2 regions of the Aedoeadaptatus ivorii genome follow, and region 1 is predicted to be linked to the other one. Evidence: predicted binding sites of a transcription regulator. Region 1 holds the regulator's gene; the other holds the start of a gene.
What was found. The regulator HrcA, encoded in region 1, represses chaperone genes, less so after heat shock. The targets are predictions, from matches to a motif close to ATTAGCACTCNATANTATNGAGTGCTAAT.

Region 2: a site for HrcA is predicted at 1,668-1,696, ahead of QO008_RS03810 (co-chaperone GroES). Genes of this name have one in related genera too.

The regions. Positions count from the first base shown of each region.
Region 1 is NZ_JAUSWF010000001.1:30,742-35,726, reverse strand. Features, by position in the region: gene dnaK (molecular chaperone DnaK) at 1-267, opposite strand, end outside; gene grpE (nucleotide exchange factor GrpE) at 310-852, opposite strand; gene hrcA (heat-inducible transcriptional repressor HrcA) at 867-1,889, opposite strand; gene hemW (radical SAM family heme chaperone HemW) at 2,000-3,142, opposite strand; gene lepA (translation elongation factor 4) at 3,189-4,985, opposite strand, start outside.
Region 2 is NZ_JAUSWF010000004.1:73,498-78,482, forward strand. Features, by position in the region: gene groL (chaperonin GroEL) at 1-1,317, opposite strand, end outside; gene QO008_RS03810 (co-chaperone GroES) at 1,366-1,647, opposite strand; gene nrdD (anaerobic ribonucleoside-triphosphate reductase) at 1,998-4,157, shown strand; gene nrdG (anaerobic ribonucleoside-triphosphate reductase activating protein) at 4,162-4,662, shown strand; gene QO008_RS03825 (DUF554 domain-containing protein) at 4,719-4,985, opposite strand, start outside.

The sequences.
Region 1 (4,985 bases):
CTGGGGCGAGTAATCCTTGCCGTCGATGGTGACCTTGTGGTCCGTACCCATGTGGCGCTTAATGGATGCGATGGTTCTGTCGGGGTTGGTGATGGCTTGCCGCTTTGCCGTTTCCCCTACCAATCTTTCGCCGTCCTTGGTAAATGCCACGATCGAAGGGGTCGTACGGTTTCCTTCGATATTGGGGATGATCGTGGACTGTCCACCTTCCATTACCGCCACTGCGGAGTTGGTGGTTCCTAAGTCGATACCGATAATTTTTGCCATTCTGTTTCCTCCTGAATATATATAGTTGCGCTTACTCTATGCTTATTTCGAGACCTTGACCATGGCCGGTCGGATGACACGTTCTTTGAGGGTATACCCCTTTTGGAGCACCTCCACGACCACGTCGGGTTCCACGCCCTCCTTTTCTTCGAGCATAACGGCGTGGTGCAGATTGGGGTCGAAGGGCGCATGCAACGCGTCGATCTCAACGATCTCGTTTTTCTCCAGTTCTTTTCGGAACTGGTCGGCGATCATTGCCATGCCTTCGTAAAACTTTTCATCGCCCACGTCTTCCGTCTCCAGCGCCCGTTCAAAATTGTCGAGCACCGGCAGGATGTCCAGGGCGAGTTTTTCCATGCCCATTTCGCGGAGCCGAACGCTTTGTTCGGTGCTGCGGCGCCGGAAGTTGCTGTAATCCGCCTGAAGGCGAATATAGCGGTCTTCCAGCTCGTCGTATTTTTCCTTTTCGATCTGTTCGACCTCCGCTTCGCGGGAGTCCTCTTCCCGCTGTGCTTCTTCTTCCGGACGGCGCTCCTCTTCGGGGGTCTCGTCCGGATTTACGGGTTTTTGTTCGTTATTTTCCACTACCACATTCCACCTCAACGTTCTTTCCAAAGTCTCTCGGATAAAGCTTGGGTAAAAGCGCCCAGCGCCTCTGCCGATTTTTTATAGTTCATACGCAAAGGACCGATCAATCCCACCTTTGCAAAATCAGAGTCGTTTATGGGATAGCTCTGCCCCGAGACGCTATACTCTCGCATGATTTCGTCGCTGTTTTCGGAGCCGATGATGAATTGTATCCTCGGCGTGTCGGGCATATTCGCCGCAAGCCGCAAGAGATTTCTCTTCTCTCCCAAATACTCCAACAGGGATCGGATTTTGAAGGAATCGCGAAATTCCTCATAGCGGAACAGATTGCTGATGCCGCCGGTGATGACCTCTACTTCTTCGACCGCCGAAGCGACCCGAGAGAGTACCTCCGTCACCCGAAGGACAAAGTCTTCATAGCGGATCAGCCCGCCCGATAAGACGAATTTCACGCCGTCGAATTCCATAAAAGAAATGCCTACAAAGGCTCGGGATAACACCTCGCGAATATAACGAAGCTCTTCTTCGTCGGCGGGAAACTCCACCGGGAGCAGTCGCTTAACGACCACGCCTCGGTCCCCCACCACGAGCAACATGACGAGGTGTTCCGAAACCGGGATCAGATCCATATATTTTATGGTCCGATCGCCCCGCTTGGGCATCAGCATAAATGCGATGCTTTTTGTATGATCCGCCAATGCACCGATCGCCGATTCGTAAAATTCCTCCGTCCCCAACAGAGACGGCGGCATGGCCTCTCGAAAGAGGCCCACGAGGGCGTCGGAATGGCCGATCTCGGAAATCCATTCGTCGACATAAAATCTATAAGCGTTTTCCGAAGGAATACGGCCGGCAGAGGTATGGGGCTTCGTCAAAAAGCCCATCTCTTCCAAATCGCTCATCTCGTTTCGGATGGTGGCCGACGAGATCTTGAGGTCGGATTCCTTGGAGATGGTACCGCTGCCGACGGGTACGGGAGAGCTGATATAGGACTCGATGATGATATTTAAGATGTCCGTCTTTCTCTGGTCCATATGCTCCTTCCCCCATCGTTTTTAGCACTCGATTCGAATGAGTGCTAATCGCTTACAGTTATAGTATAGGTCCCTTATTAGCACTTGTCAAGTCCGATTGCTAAAATTCTCTACTTTGCGTCTTCCTCGAGGCGGAAAAATCCCAGCTCGACGATATTGGCGAGATCCCGTCCCCGGTCCGTAAGGGCGATGCGCCCTTTGTGTGTATGCAGGAGTCCGCTTTTCGTAAACTCTTCGATTTCCGTTGTATAGGCGGCGCCGAATGTGGCGCCGGAGGGAAGCACGGCATCGAGGGCGATTCCCACGTTTTTTCGAAGCCCCAGGACGATATATTCGTTGTCCCGATCGATGGGCATAAGCCGCTCGGTATATTCCCTGGGGGATCTTTTCGCCTCTGTCGCCGCAAAGTAGGCGCGCATCGATCGATGATTGCCATAGCGCGTATCCCCCAGATTTCCGCAGGCGGCGGCGCCGATGCCGATATACTCGCCCAGATCCCAGTAGTGCAGATTGTGGCGGCATTCGCGCCCAGGCTTTGCAAAATTCGAGATTTCGTATTGCCCATAGCCCATCTCCGAAAGGCCGCGGGCGTAGGCATGCACATGAAGGCGGTCACGTTCTTCGGAGGCCGAATCCCTGCTGTCAAAATACCGTTCGTAAAAGGGCGTGCCTTCTTCCAAAATCAGGCTATAGAGGCTTACGTGTTCGGGTTGAAGCGCACGAATCATCGCGAGAGACGCTTCTACATCGGCGGCATTCTCCCCCGGCACCGAGGAGATAAAATCGAGATTGATATTGTCGGCGCCCCCGCTCCTTAGGTGGCGAAAGGCGCGCATCGCCGTCTCGGCGTCGTGAATGCGTCCCATGCGGGTAAGAAGCGCGTCGCTTGCACTCTGTACGCCCATGCTGAAGCGATTTACGCCGGCATCGATCAGCGTCGATATATTTAAATCGAGCATACTTTCGGGATTTCCTTCTATTGTTATCTCCTTCGCATCGGCCATTTGCGGCATAAGTGCGCCCAAAACCGCGAGCAGTCGATCCGTGCCCAATAGCGACGGCGTTCCCCCGCCGATATAGACCGTGTAGATGCCCCGCGCGTCCAAGAGATTTCGATAGAGCGCAATCTCGTTTTTGAGGGCGCGAATATAGCGATCCGCCTCCCCTTCTCGGGGCCGGTGGGAATAAAAGTCACAATAGCCGCATTTGGCGGCACAAAAGGGAATGTGAATGTATACGGACAGTGGTTGCATACTGTTTTCTCCTATGAAAAAAGCGGACCCTGAGGATCCGCTCGTCTTATTGGTCTTCGTCGTATTTCAATACCGCGAGGAAGGCTTCCTGAGGCACTTCTACGTTTCCGATAGAGCGCATTCTCTTTTTTCCTTCCTTTTGCTTTTCCAACAGTTTGCGCTTTCGGGAAATGTCTCCCCCGTAGCACTTCGCCAGGACGTCCTTGCGCACGGCGCGAATGGTCTCTCTGGCGATGATCTTGGAGCCGATGGCCGCTTGAATCGGCACGGCGAATTGATGCCGGGGAATGACGCCGGTGAGGCGCTCGCAGATTTTTCTGCCGCGCTCGTACGCCTTCTCCCGGTGCACGATCAAAGAAAAGGCATCGACCAATTCGCCATTGATCAGGATGTCCATCTTGACCAAATCGCCCTGTTCGTAGCCGATCAGCTCGTAGTCGTAGGAAGCATAGCCCCGGGTTCGGCTCTTCAGCGCGTCGAAGAAATCGTAGATGACTTCGTTCAAAGGAAGTTCGTAGGTGATAGTTACCCGCGTTTCCTCCAGATAATCCATGCTGATATAGCGCCCCCGTCGATCCTGGCAGAGCTCCATAATTGTGCCTACATAGTCGGTGGGCGACATAATCTCCGCCCGCACAAAGGGTTCTTCCATATATTCGATCTCGGTAGGATCCGGCAGATTCGACGGATTTTGGATCTCGAGCATCTCTCCCTCTACGGTATAGACGCGGTAGATAACCGACGGCGCCGTGGTGATGATGTCCAGGTCGAATTCGCGCTCCAGGCGCTCCTGAATAATCTCCATATGCAAGAGCCCCAAGAACCCGCAGCGGAACCCGAAGCCCAAGGCGACGGAAGTCTCCGCGTCGAATACCAGCGCTGCGTCGTTGACCTGGAGTTTTTCCAGGGCGTCGCGCACGTCGGTATAGGACTCCCCTTCCGCGGGGTAGATTCCCGAATACACCATGGGCACCACTTTTTTGTAGCCGGGCAGCGCTTCCGCCGGCGGGTTGGCGGGGTCGAAAATGGTATCGCCGACCCGCGCCTCTTTTACATTTTTAATGCTCGCGGTGATATAGCCGACGTCCCCGGCCGAGAGCTTCTCCAGCGGAATGTGGCCGTTGGCATTTACGCCGACCTCCACGACCTCGAATTCCTTTTGGGTCGCCCACATCTTGATCGCATCGCCGGCCTTTACGGTGCCGTCGAAGATGCGCACATAGCAGACCACGCCCCGGTAGGCGTCGTAGAAGGAATCGAAGATCAAGGCCTTAAGCGGCGCCTTCGCATCGCCGGTGGGGGCAGGCACTTCGCGGATAATGGCGTCTAGAACTTCGTCGATGCCGATGCCTTTTTTGGCGCTGATCAGGGGCGCTTCTTCGGCGTCGAGCCCGATAATGTCTTCGATTTCTTGTTTCACTTCGTCGGTGCGGGCCGAGGGCAGGTCGATCTTGTTGATGACCGGCACCAACTCGAGATCCTGATCCAAGGCTAAGTACACATTGGCGAGGGTTTGCGCCTCCACGCCCTGGGTAGAGTCGACCACCAACAATGCCCCTTCACACGCCGCAAGGGAACGCGAGACTTCGTAGTTAAAGTCGACGTGGCCGGGCGTATCGATCAAATTGAAGATATACTCGTCGCCGTCGGCGCTTTGGTGAATCAGGCGCACCGCCTTGAGTTTAATGGTAATGCCCCGCTCTCGTTCCAGCGCCATGGAATCCAGCACCTGGGTGTCCATCTCCCGTTCGGTGAGCATCCCCGTCTTTTCGATCAAGCGATCCGCCAAGGTGCTCTTTCCGTGGTCGATATGCGCGATAATAGAAAAGTTTCGAATAAATGT
Region 2 (4,985 bases), on a different contig from region 1:
CATGCCGGTCTTTTCGTCGCCTTCGGCGTCTTCTGCCAAGGCTTCTACGCCCTTGATGCAGTCGACGAGGACGACCCCGCCGCCGGGGACGATGCCTTCTTCGACCGCCGCGCGGGTGGCCGCCAAGGCGTCTTCAATGCGGAGCTTGCGCTCTTTCAGTTCCACTTCGGTGGCCGCACCCACTTGGATCACGGCGACGCCGCCGGACAGTTTTGCCAAGCGCTCTTGCAGTTTTTCGCGGTCGAATTCGCTTTCGGTCTCTGCGATTTGTGCGCGAATTTCTTCGACGCGTCCGTCGATGGCCGCCTTTTCGCCGGCGCCGCTGACGATGACGGTCTTGTCCTTTTCGACGCGAACCTTTTGTGCGCGTCCCAGCATATCGACGGTGGCTTCCTTGAGGTCATAGCCCAAATCTTCGGTGATGACCGTGCCGCCGGTTAGGATGGCGATGTCTTGCAGCATGTCCTTTCTGCGGTCGCCGTAGCCGGGCGCCTTGACGCCGACGACATTTAAGGTGCCGCGGAGTTTGTTTACGACCAAGGTCGCCATGGCTTCGCCTTCGATGTCGTCTGCGATTAAGAGGACGGGACGGGATTCTTGAAGGATTTGTTCCAATACGGGGAGGAGGTCTTGAATATTGGAGATCTTCTTATCCGTAATGAGAATATAGGGATCGTCGAGTTCCGCCACGCGCTTTTCGGTGTCGGTGACCATATAGGGGCTTACATAGCCGCGGTCGAATTGCATCCCTTCGACGACGTCGAGTTTGGTGCCCATGGAACGGCTTTCTTCGACGGTGATGACGCCGTCTTTTCCGACCTTTTCCATGGCTTCGGCGATCAGCTTGCCGATGGTCTCATCGGCCGCGGAGATGGCGGCGACATTGGCGATGGCCGCGGAATTGTCCACGGGAACGGAGAACTTCTTCAAGTCTTCGACAATGGTTTCTACCGCCTTTTGGATGCCTTTTTGGAGCACCATGGGATTGGCGCCGGCGGCGAGGTTCTTCAAGCCTTCGCGGATGATCGCCTGTGCCAGTACCGTCGCGGTGGTGGTGCCGTCGCCGGCCACGTCGTTGGTCTTGGTGGCGACTTCTTTGACCAGTTGTGCCCCCATGTTTTCGAAGCGGTCTTCGAATTCCACTTCGCGGGCGATGGTCACGCCGTCATTGGTGATCAAAGGCGCGCCGAATTCCTTGTCCAAAACGACGTTTCTGCCCTTGGGCCCCAAGGTGACTTTTACGGTGTCGGCGAGTTTATTGATGCCCGATACGAGATTTTGTCTCGCTTCGGAACCGAACTGAATATCTTTAGCCATAATTCCTCCTGTATTTGTGCTCGTTTGTCGCTGTGTCTTTCGATCCGATTAGCTTAAAGAAGCCAACAGATCCTGATATTTAATGACGATGACGCTTTCGCCGTCGATTTCTACTTCGTTGCCGGCGTATTTGCTGTAAATGACCTTATCGCCTTCCTTCAAATCGCAGTGGATTTCTTCGGAATTTTTCAGCTCTTCGCTGACGGCGATAACGGTGGCCACATTGGATTCTTCCTTTGCGGAATCCGGCAATACGATGCCGCCGGCGGTCACGTTTTCTTTTTCTATTTTTTGAATGACGACGCGCTCGCCTAAGGGTTTAATGTTCATACAGACCTCCTGAAAATCTTATTAGCACTTGCAGTCATGGAGTGCTAGCCTTCTCCTATATAATACCACATTTTTGTTGCTTGTAAACCGCTCCTCGGGCAAAAAAATTTGTCCCGCTAGAAAGCGCCGCCTGTGGCGGATCGCGGGCCGATGGATACAACTATGTATGTGTTTTGCCGCCTTCCATGCTTTATTGTTCCCCTTTCCTCCTATATACTAGGGGTACTTGTCCCCTCCCCGGGACGAGTTCTGTTTACACCGTCCGCGGCCCTCAACACCCGCGGGCATTCCGGATATAGTGATCGGAACGCAATCTGCCTCTGAATCATACCGGAAAGGAAGTTTTATAGATGCGCAATCTGACCATCGTAAAACGAGACGGTCGCATCACCGGATTCGACCGCGAAAAAATCGTCGTCGCCATCGAAAAGGCCATGCACTCCCCCACGGGGTACTTTGTGCCGGGCCAGGGCGAGGACATTGCAAGAGAAATCGAAGACGAGATTCTGGACGGAAATTTGGAATCCACCGTCTATCAGGTGGAACGACGGGTCTTCGAAAAGCTAATCGAAAAATCCAATATCACCACGGCAAAAGCGTACGAGAGCTACCGCTCGGTACAGTCCTTTAAGCGCGAAACCAACTCGACGGACCGCTCGATCATCGGGCTGTTGACCTATTCCGAAAAGGACATTATGGACGAAAACTCCAACAAAAACGCCGTGGTGGTCTCCACCCAACGGGATCTGATCGCAGGCGAGGTGTCCAAGGACATCACCCGGCGTAGGATCCTGCCCGCGGACATCGTCACCGCCCACGATTCCGGGGCCATTCACGTCCACGATATGGACTATTTTATTCAGCCCATGTTCAACTGCTGTCTGATCAATCTGCGGGATATGCTGAAAAACGGCACCGTCGTGAACGGCAAAATGATCGAATCCCCCAAGAGCTTTCAGACCGCCTGTACCATCACCACCCAAATCATCGCCCAGGTGGCATCGGGCCAATTCGGCGGCCAGTCCATCAACGGAATCGACCGCATCCTCGCGCCCTATGTGCGCCGTTCTTTCGAGAAGTATTTGCGCGCGGCGATCGAGGAACAGACGGAGATCTACGGCATGGACGCGCCGGATGTCGAAAAGGCGGAGGCGGTGGCGTGGCGCCGCACCAAGCGCGAGATCAAAAGCGGGGTACAGACCATTCAGTACCAGATCAACACGCTGATGACCACCAACGGCCAGGCGCCCTTTGTGACCTTGTTTATGTACTGTAAGCCCGAGGACGAATACGCCTACGAGGCCGCTTTGATTACCGAAGAGATCCTGCGCCAGCGGATCGAGGGCATCAAAAACAAGGACGGGGTACACGTCACCCCCGCCTTCCCCAAGCTGATCTATGTCTTGGACGAACACAATATGTACGAAGACAGCCCCTACTACTACCTTACCCGCCTGGCGGCGGAGTGTACGGCAAAGCGCATGTATCCGGACTATATTTCCGCCAAAAAGATGCAGGAAATCTACGAAGGCAATGTGTTTTCGCCCATGGGCTGCCGCTCGTTCCTCTCTCCCTGGAAGAACGCAGACGGCGAATACGTCTTCGACGGTCGCTTCAATATGGGCGTGGTCAGTTTGAATCTGGCACAGATCGGCATTCTCGCCGCAGGGGATGAAGACGCGTATTTTCGGATTCTCGAAAAGCGCTTAGACATCGCGAAAAAGGCGCTTATGCACCGCTACGACCTCTTAAAGGACGTCACCAGCGACGTATCGCCCATCCACTGGCAAGACGGCGCCATCGCCCGCCTCGCCCCCGGCGAAAAGATCACCCATCTGTTAGAGGGCGGCTACTCCACGCTCTCTTTGGGCTATATCGGCCTATACGAGGCGTCGAAATGCGTCACCCATAAGAGCCACACCACCCCCGAGGGCCGTGCCTTTGCGATGAAGGTAATGCACACCCTTCGCGATGCGGTGGACGGCTGGAAGGAAGAGACCGGACTGGGCTTTGCCCTCTACGGCACGCCGGCGGAGTCGCTGACCCACCGCTTCTGTTCCATCGACCGGGCGACCTACGGCGAGATCGAAGATATTACCGACAAGGGATTTTATACCAACAGCTATCACGTAGACGTGCGCGAAGAGATCGACGTGTTCTCGAAATTCGACTTCGAAAGCGAGTTCCAAAAGATCTCCACCGGCGGCTGCATCAGCTACGCGGAGATCCCCAATATGGCGAACAATATCGAGGCGATCCTCACCATGATGCGCTACATTTACGATCACATTTCCTATGCGGAGTTTAACACCAAGTCGGACTACTGCCACAAATGCGGCTTCGACGGCGAGATCCTCGTCAACGAAGCCGGCGACTGGTACTGTCCCCAGTGCCACAACGACGACCGCAACGCCCTTACGGTGATTCGCCGCACCTGCGGCTATTTGGGCGAAAACTTCTGGAACGAAGGACGCACCAAGGAAATCGACGCCCGCGTCCTCCACATTTAGCGCCATGACCAAATTCGGACGCTGCGCGCAAATTCGGACGCTGGATGTGGCAAACGGCGAGGGCATTCGCGTGTCAGTCTTCGTGACCGGCTGCTCCCACGGCTGCAAGGGTTGCTTTAACGCCGCCTACCAAGATCCCGCCTATGGCGATCGGTGGACCGATGCACAAACAGAGGCGCTGATCGCGGCCCTCGCGCGGCCGCAGATCGCGGGGCTTACCCTCTTGGGGGGCGAGCCCATGGAAAATCTGTGGCTCGTCCCGGTGCTGGAGGCGGTGCGAGAACAAGTGGATACGAATATCTGGATCTACTCGGGCTATACCTTTGAGGAGATCCTCCGGGATCCCGCCAAGCGCGCCCTGCTTGCTTTGACCGACGTGCTGGTGGACGGCCCCTTTGTGGAGGCCGAAAAGGACTTGCGCCTCGCCTTTCGGGGGAGCGCCAACCAAAGGATCCTGGATGTAAAAGAGAGTTTGAAGACAAAATCCCCCGTCTTCAGAGCCTAAAAGACGCCTCCCCGGCCATGCCGCGAGAGGCGTTTTTTGTCGTAAAATTTAGGTTTTTAGAAAAATCCCATCATCCAGCGGATCAGAATGGGCAAGAAGAACGAAGGCAGCATATTGGCGATGCGCACGTCTTTGATCTCCGAAAGGCCCAGGCCGATGGCAAAGATCATAATGCCGCCGACCGCTGTGAGATCGGCCATCAGCGCCTCGCCGATCAAGGGCGCAAGCGTCGTCGCCATCAGCGTGATCGCGCCTTGATAGATAAGGACGGGAATCGCCGAAAGGGCGACGCCGAAGCCCATGGTGGAGGCAAAGACCACCGA